DNA from 4 places in the Streptomyces sp. NPDC043427 genome. Region 2 is predicted to be linked to each of the others. Evidence: riboswitches for the same ligand, from Rfam matches in the RefSeq annotation. Region 2 holds a riboswitch; each other region holds the start of a gene.
What was found. Region 2 has a riboswitch for cyclic di-AMP ahead of AC067M_RS32990 (M23 family metallopeptidase). Riboswitches for the same ligand answer to the same signal wherever they lie in the genome.
Positions count from the first base shown of each region.

Region 1: another riboswitch for cyclic di-AMP. It lies ahead of AC067M_RS36875 (transglycosylase SLT domain-containing protein); the one in region 2 lies ahead of AC067M_RS32990 (M23 family metallopeptidase).
Region 3: another riboswitch for cyclic di-AMP. It lies ahead of AC067M_RS15135 (M23 family metallopeptidase); the one in region 2 lies ahead of AC067M_RS32990 (M23 family metallopeptidase).
Region 4: another riboswitch for cyclic di-AMP. It lies ahead of AC067M_RS28980 (M23 family metallopeptidase); the one in region 2 lies ahead of AC067M_RS32990 (M23 family metallopeptidase).

Region 1 covers NZ_JBWKCC010000032.1:112,951-118,811, forward strand. The annotation lists gene AC067M_RS36860 (carboxylate--amine ligase) at 1-1,143, shown strand, start outside; gene AC067M_RS36865 (NAD(P)-binding domain-containing protein) at 1,169-2,371, shown strand; gene AC067M_RS36870 (HAD family hydrolase) at 2,514-3,344, shown strand; gene AC067M_RS36875 (transglycosylase SLT domain-containing protein) at 3,375-3,905, opposite strand; cyclic di-AMP (ydaO/yuaA leader) riboswitch at 3,908-4,073, opposite strand; gene AC067M_RS36880 (polyprenyl synthetase family protein) at 4,636-5,646, shown strand.
Region 2 covers NZ_JBWKCC010000027.1:14,231-20,091, forward strand. The annotation lists gene AC067M_RS32985 (aldo/keto reductase) at 1-498, opposite strand, end outside; gene AC067M_RS32990 (M23 family metallopeptidase) at 597-1,625, opposite strand; cyclic di-AMP (ydaO/yuaA leader) riboswitch at 1,637-1,794, opposite strand; tRNA gene AC067M_RS32995 (tRNA-Met) at 2,091-2,164, opposite strand; gene AC067M_RS33000 (dihydrofolate reductase family protein) at 2,229-3,365, opposite strand; gene AC067M_RS33005 (MarR family winged helix-turn-helix transcriptional regulator) at 3,469-3,993, shown strand; gene AC067M_RS33010 (GTP cyclohydrolase II) at 4,140-4,793, shown strand; gene AC067M_RS33015 (GNAT family N-acetyltransferase) at 4,866-5,681, opposite strand.
Region 3 covers NZ_JBWKCC010000007.1:132,520-138,380, forward strand. The annotation lists gene AC067M_RS15125 (M16 family metallopeptidase) at 1-163, shown strand, start outside; gene AC067M_RS15130 (M16 family metallopeptidase) at 160-1,548, shown strand; cyclic di-AMP (ydaO/yuaA leader) riboswitch at 1,751-1,917, shown strand; gene AC067M_RS15135 (M23 family metallopeptidase) at 1,932-2,705, shown strand; gene AC067M_RS15140 (GntR family transcriptional regulator) at 2,894-3,586, shown strand; gene AC067M_RS15145 (HPr family phosphocarrier protein) at 3,780-4,061, opposite strand; gene AC067M_RS15150 (bifunctional acetate--CoA ligase family protein/GNAT family N-acetyltransferase) at 4,239-5,861, shown strand, end outside.
Region 4 covers NZ_JBWKCC010000021.1:45,971-51,831, reverse strand. The annotation lists gene AC067M_RS28985 (alpha-galactosidase) at 26-2,098, shown strand; cyclic di-AMP (ydaO/yuaA leader) riboswitch at 2,403-2,564, shown strand; gene AC067M_RS28980 (M23 family metallopeptidase) at 2,569-3,528, shown strand; gene AC067M_RS28975 (DUF6250 domain-containing protein) at 3,756-4,478, shown strand; gene AC067M_RS28970 (SGNH/GDSL hydrolase family protein) at 4,589-5,374, shown strand; gene AC067M_RS28965 (TetR/AcrR family transcriptional regulator) at 5,423-5,861, opposite strand, start outside.

The sequences.
Region 1 (5,861 bases), on a different contig from region 2:
CTGGGGATCCCGATGTATGCGATCGCGGAGGACCGTTACACGCCTGCGGCGGTCTCCCGGTATCTGGAGCGCGCGTACGTGTGGCCTACGACGGGCACCGAGGAACCGGACCGTCTGGTGGACGGGCTGCTGCGGATCGGGCGCCGGATCGGGCGGCCGACCGTTCTCGTGCCCACCGACGAGGAGGCCGCCGTCCTCATCGCCGAACACCAGGACGTCCTCGCGCAGTCGTTCCTCTTCCCGCGCGTCGACCCGGCACTGCCGCGCCGCCTCGCCAGCAAGCAGGGGCTGCACGAACTGTGCGTGGAGCACGGCATACCGAGCCCGGGGGCCGCTTTCCCGCAGTCGTACGACGACATCGTCGCCTTCGCGGAGAAGGCCCGCTTCCCGGTAGTGGCGAAGAACCGCGAGGCGTTCGTACGGCGCGAACGGCCCGCGGTGAACGGCACGACCAGGATCGCCACCCGCGCGGGCCTGCTCGCCCTGGCCCGTGGCTGGGGCGAGCGCCCCGGGGTGATCCTCCAGGAGTACCTGCCCCGGCAGGACGCCGAGGACTGGATCGTGCACGCCTACTTCGACCGGGACTCGACGCCGCTCACGATGTTCACCGGCGTGAAGGTCCGCTCCTGGCCGCCGCACGCGGGCATGACGGCGAACGCGTACGTCGTCGACAACCCGGAACTCGCGGACCTCGCCGCGCGTTTCATCAAACAGATCGGCTTCACCGGGATCATCGACCTGGACCTGCGCTTCGACCGCCGCGACGGGCGGTACAAGCTCCTCGACTTCAACCCGCGCATGGGCGCCCAGTTCCGGCTCTTCGAGAACGAGTCGGGGGTGGACGTGGTCCGCGCCATGCATCTGGATCTGACCGGGCGCACCGTTCCGGAGGGGGAACAGCGAGCCGGCCACCGGTACATCGTGGAGAACATCGACCTGCCCGCCCTCCTCGCCTACCGCCGCGGCGGCTACACGACGCCGCACGCGCCCCGGCGGGCGAGCGGGACGGAGCTGGCCTGGCTGGCGGGTGACGACCTGCGGCCGTTCTTCACGATGCTCGCGCGCTTCGTGCGGCCGGGCGCGAAGCATCTCTATCAGCTGTGGCGGACCAACCGCCGCGGCAGCGGCAATTCCACGAAGTAGGCAAGACGTCCTGGGGAGGGACTTCGTGATCCAACCGGTAGCAGTCATCGGCGCCGGGCCCTTCGGCCTGTCGACCGCGGCCCATCTACGCGCTCGCGGCCTGCCCGTCCGTGTCTTCGGCGACCCCATGGTGAGCTGGCGCGACCACATGCCCGCAGGCATGCTCCTGAAGTCGACCCCGGTGGCCTCCAGCATCGACGCCCCGCAGCACGGCCACACCCTGGTCGACTACTGCGACGCGGCGGGGATACGGCGGCTGGTGACGGACGAGGACATCGTTCCCGTCGAGACCTTCATCGACTACGGGGAGTGGTTCCAGCAGAAGCTGGTGCCCGAACTGGAGCGGGTGCGGGTGGTGTCGGTGGACCGCAGCCCGGCCCAAGGCTTCGAACTGAAGCTGGACTCCGGAGAGCTGTTCACCGCCCGGGCCGTCGTCGTCGCCACCGGCCTGTCCGGGCTGGCCCACCTGCCGCCGGAGCTGGCCACGGCCGCGGCCGACGGACCCGCCCCCGCGGGCCCGGTCTCCCACAGCTCCCAGCACCACGACCTCACCCGCTTCTCCGGCCGGGAGCTGATCGTCGTCGGCGCGGGCCAGTCCGCGCTGGAGACCGCGGTACTGGCGGCGGAGGCGGGCGCGCGGGTCCGCGTGGTCTCGCGCGGACGCGGGCGGGTCGCCTTCGGCGCGCCCCCGTGGCACCAGCCCAGGCTGCGCCCCGAGTCGCCCTTCGGACGCGCCTGGTCGCTGTGGGCGCTGACCTACTACCCGCACCCCTATCGCCACCTGCCGGCCCAGGCCCGCCACTACCTGGTCCGCCGTGTCCTCGGGCCGCTCGGCGCCTGGTGGCTGCGCGACCGGTTCGAGGGCAAGGTGCGGGTCAGCGAGGTGGACCGGGTCGTGCGGGCGGACGCGACGCAGGACGGTACGACGCTGACGGTCACCACGCACGGCGGCCGCACGCAGCGGCTGTCGGCCGACCACGTCGTCGCGGCGACCGGCTACCGCGTCGACCTCGCCGCGATGGACTTCCTCGGCCATGAGCTGCGCACCGAACTCGCGGTGAGCCGTGGCACACCCAAGCTGGGCGCGGGATACGTGTCGTCGGTGCCGGGGCTGTACTTCACGGGGCTGCCGGCCGCGGCGTCGTACGGCCCGGTGATGCGGTTCGTGTGCGGCACGGAGTTCGCCTCACCGAGGCTGGCGCGGCATCTGGCGGCGGCGCACGGCTGAGACGGAGGGACACGAGCACCCCCTGGGGGTGAAAAGCCGATCGCCGCATGGGAGTTGAAAGTGGCGGCTGGGCGGCGATGGGCGCTGTCGCCGTCCGGTTCGCGCTGAGTGGAGGGGGGTGTCCTGTCCGTATTCTCTGATCATGGCCGCACCCACCGCATCTGACGAGCGCACCGCGTACTCACTCATCGCCACCGACCTGGACGGAACGCTGCTGCGCGGCGACGACACCGTCTCCGACCGGTCCTTCGCCGCGCTCGCGCGGGTGGCACGGGCGGGTGCCCAGCACCTCGTCGTCACGGGACGGCCGGCGCCCCGGGTGCGCCCGCTCCTCGACGACCTCGGCAGCGCGGGGCTCGCGGTGTGCGGGCAGGGCGCACAGGTCTACGACGCCGGCGCGGACCGGCTGTTGTGGTCCGTCACCCTGGACCGGGAGTTGGCGGAGACGGCGCTGGAGAAGGTGGAGGCCGAGGTGGGGCAGGTGTACGCCGCGGTAGACCAGGACGGCGTCGAGGGGCTCACGCTCATCGAGCCCGGGTATCTGATGCCCCACCCGACCCTGCCCGCCGTACGGGTCGGTCGGCGCGCAGACCTGTGGTGCGCGCCGATCAGCAAGGTCCTGCTACGCCATCCCGACCTGTCCGACGACGAACTGGCTGCGACGGCGCGCGGAGTGGTCGGCTCCCTCGCGACGGTCACCATGTCGGGACCGGGGACGGTCGAACTCCAGCCGTGCGGCATCACCAAGGCGACCGGCCTGGCGCTGGCCGCCGAGCACCTGGGTCTGAGCCCGGCGGACACGATCGCCTTCGGGGACATGCCCAACGACATCCCCATGTTCGACTGGGCGGCCCGAGGCGTCGCGATGGCCAACGCACACCCCGAACTCAAGGCCGTAGCAGACGAGATCACCACGTCGAACGAGGACGACGGCATCGCCGTCGTCCTCGAAGGACTGTTCCCCGAAGGCTGAGGGGGGCAGGCCTAGGGCCTCTCGTTTGGATCAGGCCGGATCAGGGAGCGGGGTCCGGCCTGATCCAAACAAAAAAGAACAAGCAGGGAACCAAAAGTTGTTGACCGGAAAGTAGCGTGCCGCCGCGTAGTTGCAGGCGGCCGTGATGTTCGCGATCGGGTCGTAGGGGTCGAACGACGTGCCGGGCACGTGGTAGGCCTGGAACGTCGGGTCGATGACCTGGAGCAGGCCCTTGGACGGGGTTCCGGCGGCCGCGTTGGAGTCCCACAGGTTGATGGCGTTGGGGTTGCCGGAGGACTCACGCATGATGTTGCGGTAAATGCCGTCGTAGGAACCGGGGATGCCCCGTTCGGCCATGATGGCGAGCGACGCTCGGATCCAGCCGTCGAGGGTGTTGGGGTAGCCCGTGACGGCAGCGGTCGTCAGGGTCGGGGTGGCGGCGGAGGCACTGGTCGCGCCGATGAGCGGCAGCGCGAGCACGGCGGCGCCGGTGCCGGCGACGGCGAGAGTGCGAACGAGTCGGGACGTGCGGGTGCGGCGGGGCAGGCCGGCAGCGGGCATGGTGAATTCCTCTCCGGCGCCTGCGAGGTGAGCTGTCGGGTTCGGGCTGGGAGGTGCCCGGCCGGGCCGCCGTACGGCGACACGGCTTCACCCCAAGCCGGTCCGGTGCGATGCCCGGCCCGGCGACTTACCTGGGTCCCCCGCTCCTGCCGTACGCGAGTGAGTTCGTCGATGGGTGGCGGCGGGCGGCGGCAGGATGAGGCGTCCGCCCGACAGGCCGGGAACGTATGCGAGAGCACATGTCGGGAACAAGTGGTGGATTGGCGTCTTGCCCTATTGACCTTGGTCTGAGGCGTATCGGGTGCTTGATCCTTTGCGGTTGCCAAGACTCAACTCGGGGGTGGGCAAAGGGGGGAGCTGACATGCGGCGCAGTGTCCGAATAAACCCGCACGTGACCCAATTCACTGCGCACATCTCCTCAGCTCATTTGCCGCCAAGGGGAATTGAGGATCCAATTGCGGCAAATAGGGCACTACGACTCCATGGCTGGATGACGACCGCGAGGTGGGGCATGAATCACTGCTCGCGGGTAAGTCGATGGATGTCCTGTCGTATCGGAAGATCAAAGACATAACGCCTGATTCCATACCGTCCGGACGGTATGGAATGTGGGAGGGCGGGGGGCATCAGTGATCGAAAGGTGACCGGATACGCTGACTTGAGTGATGGCAGCGACCTATCGACAAACCATGTAAGCGCCGGTAGACACCAGCAGACAGGAGACCCCTCGTGACCGTCGTCGGGCCGTTCGGGCTGAGCGTGCGGGACCAGGCTCTGGAAGCCGATGTCCAGGCCGGAATGGCGGCCGTCGAGGAAGGTTTGCTCGAAGCCACCAAGAGCGAGGTCCCGTTCATTACGGAGGCCGCGCAGCACCTCGTACGAGCGGGCGGGAAGCGTTTTCGGCCACTTCTTGTGATGCTCGCGGCGCAGTTCGGTGACCCGTACGCGCCGGGGATCGTGCCGTCGGCGGTGGTGGTGGAGCTGACCCACCTCGCCACGCTGTACCACGATGACGTGATGGACGAGGCCGAGGTGCGGCGCGGAGTGGACAGCGCGAACACGCGCTGGGGCAACTCCGTCGCGGTCCTCACCGGCGACTTCCTGTTCGCGCGGGCCTCGCACATCCTGGCCGACCTGGGGCCGGAGGCGGTGCGGGTCCAGGCGGAGGCGTTCGAGCGGCTGGTCACGGGCCAGATCCTGGAGACGGCGGGCCCCACGGACGGGCGCGACCCGGTCGAGCACTACCTGGACGTGCTGGGTGGCAAGACCGGCTCGCTCGTCGCGGTGTCGTGCCGCTTCGGGGCGATGATGTCCGGCGCCGACGAGACCGTGGTCGACGTCCTGACGCAGTACGGCGAGCGGCTGGGGGTCGCCTTCCAGCTCGCGGACGACGTGCTGGACATCGCCTCCGACTCCCACGAGTCGGGCAAGACGCCGGGGACGGACCTGCGCGAGGGCATCCCGACCCTTCCGGTGCTGCGGCTGCGCGAGCGGGCGGCCCGGCTCGGGCTGGCCGAGGACATCGCCCTGTGCGAGCTGTTGGACTCCGACCTGACCGACGACGCCCGGCACGCCGAGGCGCTGGCGGCCCTGCGCGCGCACCCCGCGCTGGAGCAGGCGCGGCAGGATGCGATCCGGTACGCCAAGGAGGCCCGGGCCGCGCTGGCACCGCTGAAGGAGTGCGATGCGAAGGTCGCGCTGATGGAGTTGTGCGACGCGGTGGTGCACCGGGCCGGCTAGGCCCCCTGTGCCCCCTGCGTCCCGTGCATCCTTCCCTGTGTCCCCTGTACCCCGTACATCCCGTACATCCCCTACGTCCCAGTACGTCCCCCGGCGCCTCTCGCCCTCTCGGAGCATCTGACGCTATGTGATGTATGTCACATTACCGGGCGGAGGTCGGCCCGTTCGGCGGCGTCACCTCGCACGACCCCTACGGGTCGGGGGGAGGCGCCGCC
Region 2 (5,861 bases):
CTCGCGGAGGCGTACGGGCGAGATGTTGGAGGCGGCGATGTGCCGCACCTTGCCCGCCCGCACCAGCTCGTCGAGGGCGCCGATGATCTCCTCGACGGGCACCTCGGGCCTGTCGAAGTGCGTGTAGTAGAGGTCGATGTAATCGGTGTCCAGGCGGCGCAGGGAGGCATCGGCGGCGGCCTTGATGTTGGCCGCGCTCAGGCCCTGGTAGTCGGGGTGCTGACTGACCTTGGTGGCGATGACCACGTCGGAGCGGTTGCCACGGGCCTTGACCCACTTGCCGATGACGGTCTCGGACTCGCCGCCCGCGTTGCCCTCGGCCCAGGCCGAGTAGGCGTCGGCGGTGTCGACGAAGTTGCCCCCGGCCGCGGTGTAGGCGTCGAGGACGTCGAAGGAGGTGGCCTCGTCGGCGGTCCAGCCGAAGACGTTGCCGCCGAGGGCTAGCGGGAAGACCTCCAGGTCGGAGGAACCGAGCTTGCGAAGAGAAGAAGAAGTCATGCTCTACGTCAACGCGTTGACGGGAGGCACGCATTCCGCGCCTCCCGTCAACGGTTCGTAACATCCGGGAGACCTCACCGACTCCCGGAAGATCTACGTCAGGGGTTGATCCCCTTGCTGCGCAGCCACGCCGACGGGTCGATGCCCGTGCTGCTGCCGCCCGGGTGGACCTCCAGGTGGAGGTGGGCGCCGGTGACGTTGCCGGTGGCGCCGACGCGGCCGATGACGTCGCCCGTGGCGACCTTCTGGCCGACGCTGACGTTGATGGAGGACTGGTGCGCGAACCAGAGCTCCGTACCGTCGTCGAGCGTGAGGATCGTGCGGTAGCCGTAGGAACCGGCCCAGCCCGCCTCGGTGATGGTGCCGCTGTGGATGGCCTTGATGAGCGTGCCGGTGGGCGCCGCGAAGTCGAGGCCGGTGTGGTAGCCGGAGGACCAGTAGGAGCCGGCCTGACCGAAGGTCGAGGTGATGGTGTACGAGGAGGTCGGCAGCGTGTACTCCTTGGCCAGCTCGGCCAGGCGCTCGGCCTCGGCCTTCCGCTGCTTCTCCTCCTCCGCCTTCTTCTTGGCGGCGGCGGCCTTGGCCTTGGCCTCCTGCTCCGCCTTCGCGGCGGCGGCGTCGGCGGCCTTGGCGGCCGCGGCCTCGGCGGCGGCCTCCGCCTTGCTCTCCAGCTGGCCCTGCTGCGACTCGGCCTGGGCCATGATGCGGCTGCGCAGCGACTCACCGGCGTCGGTGGCGCTCTGGGTGGTGTCGTCGACGCCGACGCTGCTGAGGGCGTCCGCGGCGTCCCGAGTGTCGTCCTGGGGGTCGTCCGTCAGGAGCGAGCCGACGGAGGGCAGGTCGGGCACGGAGATGGAGACCGGCGGCTTGCCGGTGTTGGCGCTGGCCATGCCGCCCGCGCCGACGGCGGCGATGACGCCGACGCCCAGGACGGTGGAGCTGCGGGCGAGCCCGCCACGCTGCTTGGCGACACGGTGCCGGCCACGTACCGGGCGAATGGACTCCGCGGTGGGATTCCACTCCTCCCAGGGGCCCTCGTCGTTGCGGTAGTCGCCGTAGCCGAAGATCTCGGTACTGCGGCGGCTCGGCGCGTGCGGAGCCTCGGGGGCAGGCGGGTTGGACGCCACGAAGGCGTGCTCCTTTCCTTCCGTGACGCCTACCGGGTTAGCTGACGGGTTCGGAGCGGGAAGGTCTCCTACGCGCGTATACCTGCCGTGACTTCACGGCGGCATCCACGTGATTCACCCCAAGGTGGTGGTTCCCCGGTTCCCTTGCGGGATTCGGCGCGTGAGCACGGAGCCGTCTCTTGTGACGGCTGGGACGACCGCGCTGCGTTATCGAACGTTAATAGACACGAGGTCAGGTTTCCAAGCTGTTCCTCTTGATCATTAACATTTTCACCCTGGACTTACGACCCATGAGCGGTGAAAAACGGGCGAGTTGACCACGTGGTGGATCCCTCACGGTTCTGACGGTGCGTCAGTTGTTATGCGGAGCGGGGCGGCCCACTCACACCCCGTGACTGCGCTCGTTCACACCCCCAAACGCACCGATGGCCGGGATCCGTGAGAATCCCGGCCATCGGCCTTCAGTAGCGGGGACAGGATTTGAACCTGCGACCTCTGGGTTATGAGCCCAGCGAGCTACCGAGCTGCTCCACCCCGCGTCGGTGATTCCAGTGTACGGCATCCGCGGGGTGCGAAGCACACGGGTATTGCGGTGACGGGGGATCAGCCGAGCAGATGGCGGTTCGGGGCCATGGCCCGCTCCGCGTACTCCGGCACGACGACGACCTCGACACCGCCCGCCACCAGCACGCCCGTGCCGTCGGCACCCTCGACGAAGGTGTCCGGCTCACGCCAGGCCGTGACGACCCGCCCCACCCCCGCGTCGAGGATCAGACGGGCGCAGGGCGCGGGCCGGGACGCGCGGCGGGCGCAGGGTTCGAGACTGCTGTAGACGGTGGCGGACGCGAGCCTGGGGTCGGCCGGGTCGATCTTCGCGAGGGCCGCCTCCTCCGCGTGCACGAGGGGATCGCCGCCCTCCCGGGAGTACCCGCGCGCCAGTTCGGTCCCGTCGGCCGCCACGACCACGGCGCCCACGCTGAAGGCGCCCTCCGACGGCGGACACAGCTCCGCGAGGTGACAGGCGAGGGCGAGCCAGTGCCGGTCGGCGGGGGCGGCCACCCCCGCACTGCCGGGTGCCGTCGGCTCGTAGCGCATCAGTACGACGTCCTCGATCTGCCGGGTCTCCACGAGTCGCAGTCGTCCGCCCTGGTAGGCACCGGACCCGAACAGCCGGGGCGCGCTGGGGTCGCCCACGAAGAGGGGCGCGAGGACGAGCTGGAGTTCGTCGGCGAGTTCCTGCTGAAGCAGCTGGGTGTGGATGGTTCCGCCGCCCTCGACCATGAGCCGTCGCACACCGCGTACGTCGTGGAGGTGTTCCAGGATCCGGCGCCAGTCGAGTTCGGCGCCCAGCGCCACGACCTCGGCGCCGGCGTCGATACCGGCCCGCCGGGCCCGTTCCGCGCCCTTGTCCGTCGTACAGAGGACCTTCTCCCCGCCCGTGTGCCAGAACTGCGCCGCCGGATCCAGCTCGCCCGAGCCGCTGACCGTGACCTTCAGCGGGAACTCGGGCTTCCCCGCGGCGACACGGGCCGCGCGCCGCTCGGGCGAGTTGACCAGCAGCCGGGGGTTGTCGGCGCGGATCGTGCCGGCGCCGATCAGGATGGCGTCGACGGAGGCCCGTACCTCGTCGACCCGGTCGAAGTCGGCCGGGCTGGAGAGCAGGAGCCGCTCGGGGCCGGTGTCGTCCAGGTAGCCGTCGAGGGAGACCGCGGCGGACAGCAGGACGTAAGGGAGAGGCATCTACGCACTCCATCGTGAGGACGGGAGCATCTGAGGACAGAGGCACCGTGGGCGGGAGCGTCCGGGGCTTGGTTCAAGTTTGAAACAAACCTACACTGGTGACATGACGACCCGCTGGCTCACCCCCGAGGAGCAGCGCGCCTGGCGCGCGTACATCGCCGCCACCATGCTCCTGGAGGACGCGCTCGACCGGCAGCTCCAGCAGGAGGCCGGCATGCCGCACATCTATTACTCCATCCTGGCCACCCTGTCCGAGACACCGGAACACCGGCTGCGCATGACGGACCTCGCCGAGGAGCTGAAGATCACCCGCAGCCGGCTGACGTACGCGGTGGCGCGCCTGGAGAAGGACGGTCTGCTACGGCGTGAGGGATGCACGTCGGACCGCCGCGGCAGCCTCGCCGCGCTGACCGAGGAGGGGCTCGCGGTGCTGGAGCGGACGGCGCCGGGTCACGTGGAGACCGTACGCGCCCACCTCTTCGACCACCTCGACCCGCAGCAGGTGACCCAGCTGGAGGAGATCTTCACGGGGATCATGAAGGGACTCCAGGGAGACGGGCCGAGGGACGGCTCGGGGGACCTGCCGTGGCTGCGGCGTTCATCCACAGGGTGTGCAGGAACGGGCTGAGCCAGGAGTCGAGGCAGACCGTGGGGCACCCCACAAACCGGTTGCTTCAAGTTTCAAGCAGAGGTAGGGTCCCGACTCGAGGATGTGCTTCAAATCTGAAGCAGACCCTTGGACGATCAGCGATGGACCCGACCCCGGAGGCCCGCATGCCCGCATTCCCCGCCGCCACCACGCGCTCCCGCGTCCGGGTACCGCTGCGCTTCCACGACGGCTACGGCGTCGACGCCGAACTGGTCACCTTCCACGGCCTGGCCGACGGCCAGGAACACGTGGCCGTCGTCCTCGGCGAGCCGGGCCCCGTTCCGCTGGTCCGGCTGCACTCCGAGTGCCTGACCGGCGACGTGTTCGGCTCCGCCCGCTGCGACTGCGGCCCGCAGCTGCGCGAGGCGGTCGAGCGGATCGCGGAGCGCGGCGGCGTTCTGCTGTACCTCCGCCAGGAGGGCCGCGGCATCGGCCTCTACAACAAGCTCGACGCGTACGCCCTCCAGGACCAGGGCCTCGACACCTACGCGGCCAACGCCGCCCTCGGCCTGCCGGAGGACGCCCGCGACTACACGGCGGCGGCGCAGATGCTGGACGCCCTGGGCATCACCGGCCTGGACCTGCTCTCCAACAACCCCGACAAGGCCGACCAGTTGCGCACCCTGGGCGTCGAGGTCCGCGACCGCGTCCCCACCGGTGTCTTCGCCACCCCGGACAACGTCCGCTACCTCCGCGCGAAGGTCCTCCAGACCCAGCACACGCTGCCGCTGACGGAGCTGCCGGCGGCGGCGCCGCTGACGGAACTGAGCGTGGGCTGAGTCTGCGGCTGCTTGGGCCTTCCCGGCACCGGTGCCCATGTTCGTACCGGTGCCGGAGCCGTTGAGTACCGTCTACGACGGGTTCGTCGCGCCCCCGCGGCCGTCCTCGAGCGCCATGTAGAGGCGGGTGCCTCCCGGCCTGAAGCCGACCCGCTCGTAGACCTGCCGGGACCCCTCACCCGAGTATTCGAGCCACACCGATCGTGCCCCGGCCGCGAACAGGGCTTCCGCCAGCGCCGCGGTCACGGAGCCGGCGACACCTCGGCCGCGGAAGGCCGGCCGGGTACCGACGCCGGCCAGCTCCGAGGTGCCCACAGCGGGCGCGGAGCAGGTTCCGGCGCCGGCGCAGCCGCCGTCGGAACCCCGTACGAACCGCACCGCTCCCCCGCTCTCCTGGATGCGGCGCAGTCGGGCGGCCCCCTCCTCCGACGCGGCGAACGCACTGTCGAACGCCTCGGACAGGGCGGCGTCGATCGCCGCGTAGTCCGCGTCCGTACGCGGGGTCTCGACGAGGAGACCGGTGGGCGACGACGGCGGCGGCGTGAGCGTGGCCGGCGTGCAGACCAGGTACGTGTGCACCGCTTCCGTGGTGAATCCCGCCGCCCGCAGGGCGGGTTCGACCTCGGGTGCGGCGTCCGGCGCGAACTCGAGGCGGGGCTTGAGCCCGCGCGTGTGGAACGCCTCGATCAGAGCCGCGACATCGTCACGGCTCGGACGGGCGCCGGGCACGGGAGTCGCGTAGTTGAGGTAGGGGCTGGTGGTCGTGGGGTCGAGCCCCAGGACGAAGGGCGCGACGTCGACCGCTGCGGGACGGCGACGGAGGTTGCTGACGGCAAAGGCCTGGACGTCGGTGTGCTGGACGTCGACGTGCTGAGCGTCGATGTGCATGGTGAAGTGACCTCACGTTGAAGTGGTGTAGGCGTGGCGGTGTGGGACACCGCGACGTCGGGCCGCCGTGAGGAGAGCGGAACGGCACTGAGCGGACAGGAAGGTTCCGTTCAGTCCCGACGGCGGCCGCTGTGGGACGCCGCATCCATTGGCTTCAGTCCTTCACCATGAGGGGGGTGT
Region 3 (5,861 bases), on a different contig from region 2:
CGCCCTGACCGCCGTCCAGCGCGTGCTGGAGGTGACGCCGGAGGAGGTCCGGGAGGTCGCCAAGGCCCGCCTGCGCCCCGACAACCGGGCGGTGCTCGTCTACGAGCCGACCGCCGCCGAAGCCCCCGCCGATCAGGACGAGAACGAGGAGGCGGCCCAGTGACCGAGCTCGCCACGATGGACTTCCACCCCCAGCCCCAGGCGGGCGACGCGAAGCCGTGGGCCTTCCCGGCTCCGGAGCGCGGCACCCTCGACAACGGCCTCACGGTCCTGCGCTGCCACCGCCCCGGCCAGCAGGTCGTCGCCGTGGAGGTGCTCCTGGACGCGCCCCTGGAGGCCGAGCCGGCCGGCCTGGACGGCGTCGCAACCATCACGGCCCGGGCCTTCTCCGAGGGCACCGACAAGCACTCCGCCGAGGAGTTCGCCGCCGAGCTGGAGCGCTGCGGCGCCACCCTCGACGCACACGCCGACCACCCCGGCGTACGCCTCAGCCTCGAAGTCCCGGCCTCGCGCCTGGAGAAGGCCCTCGGTCTGCTCGCCGACGCCCTCAGGGCGCCCGCGTTCGCGGACAGCGAGGTCGAGCGGCTCGTCCGCAACCGCCTCGACGAGATCCCGCACGAGCTGGCCAACCCCTCCCGCCGCGCCGCCAAGGAGCTCTCCAAGGAGCTCTTCCCGGTCACGTCGCGCATGTCCCGCCCGCGCCAGGGCACCGAGGACACGGTCCAGAACATCGACTCCGCGGCCGTACGCGCCTTCTACGAGAAGCACGTCCGCCCCGCCACGGCCACCGCCGTGGTCGTCGGCGACCTCACCGGCGTCGACCTGGACGCGCTCCTCGGCGACACCCTGGGCGCCTGGACGGGCTCCTCGGCCCAGCCGCGGCCCGTGCCCGCGGTGACCGCCGACGACACCGGCCGTGTCGTCATCGTGGACCGCCCCGGCGCCGTCCAGACACAGCTGCTCATCGGGCGCATCGGCCCCGACCGGCACGCGCGCGTGTGGCCCGCGCAGGTGCTCGGCACGTACTGCCTCGGCGGCACCCTCACCTCCCGCCTGGACCGCGTGCTGCGCGAGGAGAAGGGCTACACGTACGGTGTGCGGGCGTTCGGGCAGGTCCTGCGCTCGGCCCCCGACGGCTCGGGCGCCGCGATGCTCGCCATCAGCGGTTCCGTCGACACCCCGAACACCGGCCCCGCCCTGCAGGACCTCTGGACGGTGCTGCGCACGCTCGCGGCGGAGGGTCTCACCGACACCGAGCGCGATGTCGCCGTGCAGAACCTCGTCGGGGTGGCGCCGCTGAAGTACGAGACCGCCGCGGCCGTCGCCAGCACGCTGGCCGACCAGGTCGAGCAGCACCTGCCGGACGACTACCAGGCGACGCTGTACCAGCAGCTGGCCGCGACGGGCACCGTGGAGGCCACCGCGGCCGCCGTGAGCGCCTTCCCGGTGGACCGCCTGGTCACCGTCCTCGTCGGTGACGCCGCGCAGATCAAGGAGCCCGTCGAGGCCCTCGGCATCGGCGCCGTCACGGTGGTGTCCGCCGAGTAGCGGCACACACGAGCGGCGGAACGCAGGGGCCCCTGGAGACGGAAACGTCTCCAGGGGCCCCTGATGTCCGAATTGGGGGAGAGGTTGCCTGTCTGGCCTGTGGGATGCGCTACAAAAGCCGTGATCCGTTTGAGGATTGAAAGTGGTCCCGCTTAGCGTCATCCGGGCTGTTCGTCGGGCAATGCGTCGCAACCGCGGCACCGGACAGTCATCGCCGAGTCCCCGTACGGCGCGAGCCAGGGGAGCCGGGGACCCAACTAGGCAGTCCCTGGGGTGAATCGGACGCCCGCGCGTGTCGCGAGGGGGCCCGTAGGAGACCTTCCTGCTCCGAACCCGTCAGCTAACCCGGTAGGCGAGAAGGAAGGAAAGGACCACTCATCTTCATGGCGTTCACCTGCGCCACCGGGAAGCACCGTCGTCCCAGCCGCATGAAGCGCACCACCGCCCGCGCCGCGGGCGTCGCCGCGCTCGCCACCACCGGAGTCATCGGCACCCTGAGCGCACCGGCGCTCGCCGCCGACACTGCCGTCGAGCAGACCGGCCTGATGCCCGTCGTCACCGTCGGCGACGCGGTCGCCGACCGGGTCGACGCCCAGGCCGCCGCCCAGAAGGAGGCCGCCCAGCTGAAGGCGGCTGAGGAGGCCGCGCGTAAGAAGGCCGCCGCGGAGGCCAAGAAGGCGCGCGAGGAGGCCGAGCAGGTCCGCGCGGCCAAGGCCCGTGCCGTGCGCGCCGCCGAGCGCAAGCGCCTCAACGCCTTCGTGGCGCCGATCTCCGGCTCCTACATCTCCACCGGCTACAAGTCCGGCGGCTCCCTGTGGTCCTCCGGCAGTCACACCGGCGTCGACTTCCACGCCGCGAGCGGCACCACGGTGCACGCGGTCGGCTCCGGCACCGTCGTGCAGACGGGTTGGGGCGGCTCCTACGGCAACCAGGTCGTGATCAAGATGAGCGACGGCACGTACACGCAGTACGGCCATCTGTCGTCCATCGGCGTCTCGGTGGGCCAGCAGGTCACCCCGGGGCAGCAGATCGCCCTGTCCGGTGCGACCGGCAACGTGACCGGCCCGCACCTGCACTTCGAGGCCCGTACGACTCCGGAGTACGGCTCGGACATCGATCCGGTCGCCTACCTCCGCCAGCACGGCCTGAACGTCTGACGACAGACCGCAGAACATCCCGCGGCCCCGGCTCCCCGAGCCGGGGCTTTCGCGTTTTCAGGGACCCCGCTGTCCAAAAAATATCCATGGATTCCGGCCCGCCATCGGAAATTCCGGCTCATTGCAATAGAGTCACTGACCACACGTCCATCGTCGACGTTTCACGGGGATTAAGGCGGAGGTCGGTCATGCGTATTCCGGCGCATTCGGTATGCACGGCCATCCGGGACGACATCGTCGCGGGTGTCTACGAGCGCGGTAGCCGGCTCACCGAGGAACTCCTCGCGCGCCGCTACGGCGTCTCTCGCGTCCCCGTGCGGGAAGCCCTGCGCACGCTGGAGGCCGAGGGCTTCGTGGTGACCCGGCGGCACGCGGGCGCGTGCGTCGCCGAACCCACCGAGCAGGAGGCCGCCGACCTGCTGGAGATGCGCATGCTCCTGGAGCCGCTCGGTGCCTCCCGGGCCGCCCAGCGGCGCTCCGAGGCCCACCTGAAGGTGCTGCGCGGGCTCGTCAGGCTGGGCCAGGAACGGGCCAGACGGGGCAACAGCGAGGACCTGCGCTCCTTGGGGAGCTGGTTTCACGAGACGCTCGCCCAGGCCTCCGGCAGCCATGCGATGACCTCCACGCTGACTCAGCTGCGCCACAAGATCGCCTGGATGTACGCGGTGGACGCCCCGGCCGACCCCGTGGAGTCCTGGGCGGAGCACGGCGCGATCGTGGACGCGGTGGCGCGCGGCGACGGCGAGCGCGCGCGGACGATCACGGCGCTGCACACCGAGCGCGCGACCGCCGCGCACCGGCTGCGCTTTTTGGGCGGGGAGCGCCCGGAGCGTGTGAGGACTTCGCAACATCCCGTAAACATGTCGGGCCAGCGGCATTAACACGGGGGCCGTATACAAAGGGGGGATATTCGGTGGGGACATATTTCCGCTGCCCTTTTTTCGGCGCGCCGAGAATTTCCGGTCGCGCGTCCGGGTGTGCCCGCGGTAATTCCTCCTGAAAGCGTCGTGAGAAACGGCGAAGCCGCGCCGCCCGGAAGGGGCGACGCGGCTTCGCGCGTGCTGCGAGCGACGCTCACACGGTCTCGGGCAGCTCCTCGAGGCCTTCGGAGACCAGCTTCGCCAGACGGTCGAGCGCGGCGTCCGCGCCCTCGGCGTCGGAGGCGAGGACGATCTCCTCGCCGCCCTGGGCGCCCAGGCCGAGAACGGCCAGCATGGAGGCCGCGTTGACGGGGTTGCCGTCGGCCTTGGCGATCGTCACGGGGATGCCTGCGGCCGTGGCGGCCCGGACGAAGATGGATGCGGGGCGGGCGTGGAGGCCCTCGGCCCAGCCGACGTTGACGCGGCGCTCAGCCATGTGATGCTGCCCTTCGGTGCTCAGGTTGTCTAGACCAGTGTTCCACACGTGAAGCGTGACAGGAACGGTCCTGCGTCCCGTTCCCCATGTGGTCGTCGAACCTCGGCCTCGATCCGACTTCCGTCCTCCACAGACTGCCTCGCGCCCCTGTCGAGCGCTAGCCGTACTCTGGGCCCCATGCAGAGCGCGTCGGACCGGCACGAGTACCCCGCCCACTGGGAGGCCGACGTGGTGCTGCGCGACGGCGGCACCGCACGCATCCGCCCCATCACCGTTGATGACGCCGAGCGCCTGGTCAGCTTCTATGAGCAGGTCTCGGACGAGTCGAAGTACTACCGCTTCTTCGCGCCCTACCCGCGCCTGTCCGCCAAGGACGTCCACCGCTTCACGCACCACGACTTTGTGGACCGGGTGGGACTCGCGGCCACGGTCGGCGGCGAGTTCATCGCCACCGTACGCTATGACCGCATCGGCGCCGACGGCATGGCCGCCTCCGCCCCCGCCGACGAGGCCGAGGTCGCCTTCCTGGTCCAGGACGCCCACCAGGGGCGCGGCGTCGCCTCCGCCCTCCTCGAACACATCGGAGCGGTCGCGCGCGAGCGTGGCATCCGCCGCTTCGCCGCCGAGGTGCTGCCCGCCAACACCAAGATGATCAAGGTGTTCACGGACGCCGGGTACACCCAGAAGCGCAGCTTCGAGGACGGCGTCGTACGCCTGGAGTTCGACCTCGAACCCACCGAACGCTCACTCGCGGTGCAGTACGCGCGCGAGCACCGCGCCGAGGCGCGGTCCGTGCAACGGCTGCTGACGCCCGGTTCCGTCGCCGTCGTCGGCGTCGGCCGCACGCCCGGCGGTGTGGGCCGCAGCGTCCTCGGCAACATCCGGGACGCCGGGTTCACCGGACGCCTGCACGCCGTGAACAAGGCGTTCCCCGAAGAGCTGAAGGAACTCGACGGGGTGCCTGCCCACCGCTCGGTGCGGGACATCGACGGACCCGTCGACCTCGCGGTCGTCGCCGTGCCCGCCGACCATGTGCTCGAGGTCGTCGCCGAGTGCGGTGAGCACGGCGTCCAGGGGCTTGTCGTGGTCTCCGCCGGATACGCCGAGAGCGGCCCCGAAGGACGCGAGCGTCAACGCCAACTCGTCCGGCACGCACGCGCGTACGGCATGCGCATCATCGGGCCGAATGCCTTCGGGATCATCAACACCTCCCAGAGCGTACGGCTGAACGCCTCCCTCGCCCCCGAGATGCCCCGCCCCGGGCGCATCGGACTGTTCGCCCAGTCCGGCGCCATCGGCATCGCACTCCTCTCCCGGCTCCACCGCCGCGGGGGAGGCGTCACCGGAGTGACCGGCGTGTCCACCTTCGTCTCGTCCGGCAACCGCGCGGACGTCTCCGGCAACGATGTCCTCCAGTACTGGTACGACGACGCCGACACCGACGTCGTCCTCATGTACCTGGAGTCCATCGGCAACCCGCGCAAGTTCACCCGCCTCGCACGCCGTACGGCGGCCGCCAAGCCGCTGGTCGTCGTGCAGGGCGCCGGTTCCGCTCCACAAGGGCACACCGTACGGGCGACGCGGTTGCCGCACGCGACGGTGTCCGCGCTGCTCAGGCAGGCCGGGGTGATCCGGGTGGACACCATCACGGAGCTCGTCGACACCGGGCTGCTGCTCGCACGCCAGCCGCTGCCGACAGGCCCGCGCGTGGCGATCCTCGGGAACTCCGAGTCCCTGGGGCAGCTGACGTACGACGCGTGTCTCTCCGAGGGGCTTCGGCCGTTGCCGCCGTTGGACCTG
Region 4 (5,861 bases), on a different contig from region 2:
CACCTGTTCGGACCTGTGAGGCCTCATGCTGGAGATCGCGGAAAACGGCCGTACGTGGCTGCTCTCGGGACCCACGAGCAGCTACGCCGTCCACGTCACCGAGGACGACGAGCTGCTCCACCTGCACTGGGGCCCCTCGATCGCCATGGCGGACGCCGAGGCACTGGCCGTCCGCCCGCTGCCCGACTACTGGCCCTTCGAGTCCCCGCTCGACGGCCGCGAGGAGTACCCCGTCGAGGGCGGCCCCCGCTTCACCCGCCCCGCGCTGTCCGTGCGCACCGACGAGCGACGCGGCACCGAGTGGCGCTTCGAGGCGTACGACACCGAGGGCGACCTCCTGCGCCTGCGCTTCCGGGACGCCGGGCTGGTCGTCACGCTGCACTACCGGATGCGCGACGACGTGGTCGAGCGCTGGGTCACCCTCGACAACCAGGGACCCGAGCCCCTGGAGCTGCTGCGCGCCGACTCCGCCACCTGGACCCTGCCCGACCGCGAGGGCTGGCGCCTGTCGCACCTGCACGGCCGCTGGGCCGCCGAGTCCCGGCTGACGTCCTCCCCCCTCACCTACGGTGAGAAGGTGATCGGGAGCCGGCGCGGTCACACCGGTCACCAGCACCTGCCCTGGGTCGCCCTCGACACCGACGCGACCGAGGAGCGCGGCGAGGTCTACGGCTGCGCGCTCGGCTGGTCCGGCTCCTGGCGGATCGCCGTGGCCCAGCTTCCCGACGCGCGCGTGCAGATCACAGGCGGTGCCGGATACGACGACTCGGGCCTGCTGCGGCTCGCGGCAGGAGAGGTCCACACCACGCCGGTCTTCGCGGGCCTGTGGAGCGACGGCGGCTTCGGCGGGGCGAGCCGGGCCTGGCACAGCTACCAGCGGACCTACGTCGTTCCCGACGCGGACCGGGACCGGCCCGTGCTGTTCAACTCCTGGGAGGCCACCGAGTTCGACATCTCCGAGGAGCAGCAGGCCACGCTGGCGCGGCGGGCCGCGGCCATCGGCGTCGAGCTGTTCGTGGTCGACGACGGCTGGTTCGGGGCGCGCACCAGCGACCGCGCCGGGCTCGGCGACTGGCGGCCCAACCCCGACCGCTTCCCCGGCGGGCTGAAGCCGCTCGCCGACTACGTCCACGCGCTCGGGATGCAGTTCGGCATCTGGGTCGAACCCGAGATGGTGAACCCGGACAGCGAGCTGTACCGGGCGCACCCCGACTGGGTGCAGTACCAACCGGGACGAAAGCGGACGGAGTTCCGCAATCAGCTCGTACTGAACCTCGCCCGCCCGGATGTCCAGGACTACCTCTGGCGGCAGCTCGACAGCCTTCTTTCCAGTGCCCCGATCGACTACGTGAAGTGGGACTTCAATCGCTGCTTCACCGACGCCGGCTGGCCCGGTGAGGGCTACCCGCAGCGACTCTGGGTCGACCACGTCAACGCCCTTTACGCCCTGCTGGACCGGCTGCGGGCGGCCCACCCGGGTGTCGCCTTCGAGTCCTGCTCGGGTGGCGGCGGCCGGATCGACCTCGGGGTGCTGAGCCGTACGGACCAGGTGTGGACCTCGGACAACACCGACCCCCTCGACCGGCTCGCCATCCAGCACGGCTTCAGTCAGATCCACCCCGCGCGGGTCATGGCCGCCTGGGTCACCGACAGCCCCAACGCCCAGCTCAACGGCCGGGTCAGCTCCCTGCGCTTCCGGTTCGTCAGCGCCATGGCGGGCGTCCTCGGAGTCGGCGGCGACCTCGCCCAGTGGGCCGAGGAGGAGCTCGCGGAGGCCCGGGAGTGGGTGGAGCTCTACAAGAAGATCCGCCCGCTGGTGCAGCACGGCGATCTCCACCGGCTGCGGCCCCCGCGGGGCGGACTCAGCGCCGTGCAGTACGTCCGCGGGGACGAGTCCGTCGTCCTGGCCTGGCTCCAGGCGCAGCACCACGGCGAGCCCGTGCCGGCGCTGCGGCTGCGCGGGCTCGACCCGACAGCATCGTACGAATGCCTCGAAACGGGTGAAATTCATCGAGGGGCGGTGCTGTTGCATCACGGATGGCGTACCGGACTGCGGGGCGACCTGGATGCGGCAGTTCTCCGGCTGCGTCGCATCTGAGAGTTCTGTCTGAATTGCGGGGTTAATCCCAACTCGCTCTGAAAGAAAGGGGTCTGGAGCGACGTCACGTGATTAGCGTCATATCCGTGACCGTGAGTTGCTCGTCATGTCCACGTAATTCATGTGGTTTCCAAGGGCTTTCACAGGAACCGGTGCCTTCGTACTACACGGAGTGTCACCGGGAATTCTCACAGCGGATCACGAGAAACGCATTCCCGCGCAACCCTCCGCTTGTTCCTTTGCGTCCTGGTCGCTTACGTTCGCCACCAATCCGGACGGACGCCCAATCCTGCCGCCGTCCGGAGAACCGCACACACTGACCCGTGCACGGCAGGAGCGGGGGACCCACAGGTAAGACCGCCTGTTCCGGTTCCCGGAACGGCTTGGGGTTAAGCCGCGCCTCGGCGCGGCCGGGCATCTCCAGCTCGCACCCGACAGCTCACCTCGCAGGCGCCGGAGAGGAATTCGCCATGCCCGCGAAGGGTAAGCACCGCCGTCCCAAGGCCCAACGTTTCACCCGCTCCATCGCTGTCGCCGGAACCGGCGGCGCCGCGCTCGCCCTCCCCCTTCTCGGGGCCACCGGCGCCCACGCCGCGCCTTCCCAGTCCGCTCCCGAAAAGGCCGTCCAGTCCGCTCCGGTAACGGAGAAGAAGGCGGCCGAGAAGAAGACCGCCTCGGACCCCGCGAGCGCCCGGATCTACACGGTGCGCTCCGGCGACTACCTCTCGAAGATCGCCGACGAGCAGCACGTCAGAGGCGGCTGGAAGAAGCTCTACGCCGACAACCGCGAGACCGTCGGCTCCGACCCGTCGCTCATTCACCCCGGCCTGAAGCTGTCCCTGGGCAAGAAGGCCGAGACGAGCACCGGCACGACCTCCTCCTCGGAGTCGAAGACGTCGAAGTCCTCGACCTCGCCGCAGTCTTCGAAGTCGTCGAAGACCTCGAAGACCTCCACGTCCTCGAAGTCCTCCGCCGCCAAGACCACCACGGCCACCCAGTCCAACGGCGCCTCCACCGGCAGCGGTTACACCCTCCCCGTGGTCGGCGCCACCATCGGCACCCCGTACCACATGGCCGGCAGCATGTGGTCCAGCGGCTACCACACCGGCGTCGACTTCGTCGTCCCGACCGGCACGTCCCTCAAGGCCGTGGCCGCGGGCACGGTCGTCTCCGCGGGCTGGGGCGGCGCATACGGCAACCAGGTCGTCATCAAGCTGAACGACGGCTACTACGCCCAGTACGCCCACCTGTCCTCGATCTCCGTCTCCGCGGGCCAGGCCGTGACCGAGGGTCAGCAGATCGGCCTCTCCGGTGCGACCGGCAACGTGACCGGACCGCACCTGCACTTCGAGATCCGGACGACCCCGGACTACGGCTCGGACGTGGACCCGGTCGCCTACCTCCGCTCGCACGGCGTCACCGTCGGCTGACGGACCGCGCCACCATCTGCCTGACACGCTGCCGAAGGCCGGACCCCCGATCCCCGGGTCCGGCCTTCGGTATGTCCGGGCACGGTCGTGGACGATCGCCGCGTTGCGGTCCTGTGGCGGTGGCGTCAGGGGTGTCGACAGCGGGGGCGGAGGCGGGGGAAGGTGATCCCCGTCAGACGGCAAGCGCTTTCCATCCGTAGTCCCGCCCCGCTGAGGAGCTGTTACCCGTGACGAGCACGCGCAGAGCCTTCGGTGCCCTCGCCGCCGGCGCCGCCCTGGCCGCCCTCGCCCCCGTGACCACCGCGAGCGCCGCGCCCCGCCACCGCCGCCTCATCGCCCACGACGACTTCCGTCACGGCCTGCGTCAGTGGGCCGTCGAACTCGAGCAGGGCGGCATCGTCACCGCCTCCCGCGGAACCCTGGAGGTCGACGTACCCGCCGGAGCCACGATCTGGTTCAGAAAACCGCTCGCGGGCCCCTACGCCATCGAGTACACCGCCACACCCGTCTCCGCCGGAGGCCTCAACGACCGCGTCTCGGACCTCAACAACTTCTGGAACGCCGTCGACGTCCGCTCTCCTGACGACCTTTTCGCCACCCGGCGCGGCGGCGCGCTCGCCGAGTACGACTACCTCAAGACGTACTACGTCGGCTACGGCGCCAACTCCAACACCACCACCCGACTGCGCCGTTACGTCGGCCAGGCCGGGGTGCGCCCCCTGCTCCACGACTGCACCGAGCCGCTGCTCGTCGCGAACGAGCCGAACCGCGTCCGCATCGTGTCGGCCGGTTCCACGGTCCGCTGGTGGAGCAACGGGCGGCTCGTCTTCGACTACACCGACCTGGAGCCGTACACCGGCGGCCACTTCGCGTTCCGCACGACGTGGAGCCACTTCCGTATCAGCGGCTTCCGGGTGTGGGCCTTATTCCCGGATTGGCAAACTCTTTAGGAGTGGCTTATCTCACCGCCCGTCAACCCCTGCCTACGGTCGCGTAGGTCACATTCGGGGGTGAATCATGAACTGCTGTGGCAGACGATTCGAAGAATGACAGCAGATCAGTGATCGGGTCGTACGTGGCGGTGGGGGACAGCTTCACCGAGGGCGTCGGCGACCCCGGCCCCGACGGGGCGTTCGTCGGCTGGGCCGACCGGTTCGCGGTGTTGCTCGCGGACCGGCGGCCCGAGGGCGACTTCGAGTACACCAACCTCGCGGTCCGGGGGAAACTCCTCGACCAGATCGTGGCGGACCAACTCCCGCAGGCCGTCGCGCTCGCGCCGGACCTGGTCTCCTTCTGTGCGGGCGGCAACGACATCCTGCGCCCCGGCACGGACCCGGACGAGGTCGCCGAGCGCTTCGAGCAGGCGATCACGGCGCTGACCGCGGTGGCCGGCACGGTGATGGTGACGACCGGCTTCGACACCCGTGGCATCCCCGTGCTCAAGCACCTGCGTGGCAAGATCGCCACCTACAACGGGCACGTCCGCGCCATCGCCGACCGGTACGGCTGTCCCGTGCTCGACCTGTGGTCCCTGAAGTCCGTCCAGGACCGCCGGGCCTGGGATCACGACCGGCTGCACCTCTCTCCCGAGGGGCACACGCGCGTGGCGCTGCGCGCCGGGCAGGCCCTCGGCCTCGAGATACCCGCCGACCCGGAGCAGCCCTGGCCGCCGCTCCCGGTGCGCGGCACGCTCGAGGTGCGGCGCGACGACGTCCACTGGGCGCGCGAGTACCTGGTGCCGTGGATCGGCCGTCGGCTGCGCGGGGAGTCCTCGGGCGACCATGTGACGGCCAAGGGCACGCTGTCGCCGGACGACATCAGGACGCGGATCTCAGCGGTGGCGTGAGGGGGGGCGGGAGGCCCGGCGAGCGGGGCGGGCGCCCAGTGGGGGTGCTCACCGCTCCGGCGCCGTCAACGCCTCCCGTTCCACGCCGAGTTCCCGGGCGAGCGCGTCATCGACCCACTCGAGCGCGCGCACCCGGGGCACCGCACCCTCGTACGACGTCATCTGCACGGCGAGCCCGTCCAGCAGGGCCGTCAGACGCAGGGCGGCACCGGCGGGGTCGGGGCACGCGAACTCGCCGCCGTCCACGCCCTCCACGATGACCTCGGTGATCGCCGCCTTCCACTGTCGGTCGAGGCCCCGGGTGACCTCTTGCAGGGCCGGCTCGCGCAGCGCCGCCGCCCAGCCCTCGATCCACAGCCGCCAGCCCTTGGCCTGGCCTGTCGGGGCGTACCAGCGCACGGCCGCCCGCAGCCGTCGTAGTGCCGTCGTGCGGCGGCCGAGCAGTTTACGCAGATGCGCGAGGTCGTCCTCGGCCGCGTGGGTGAAG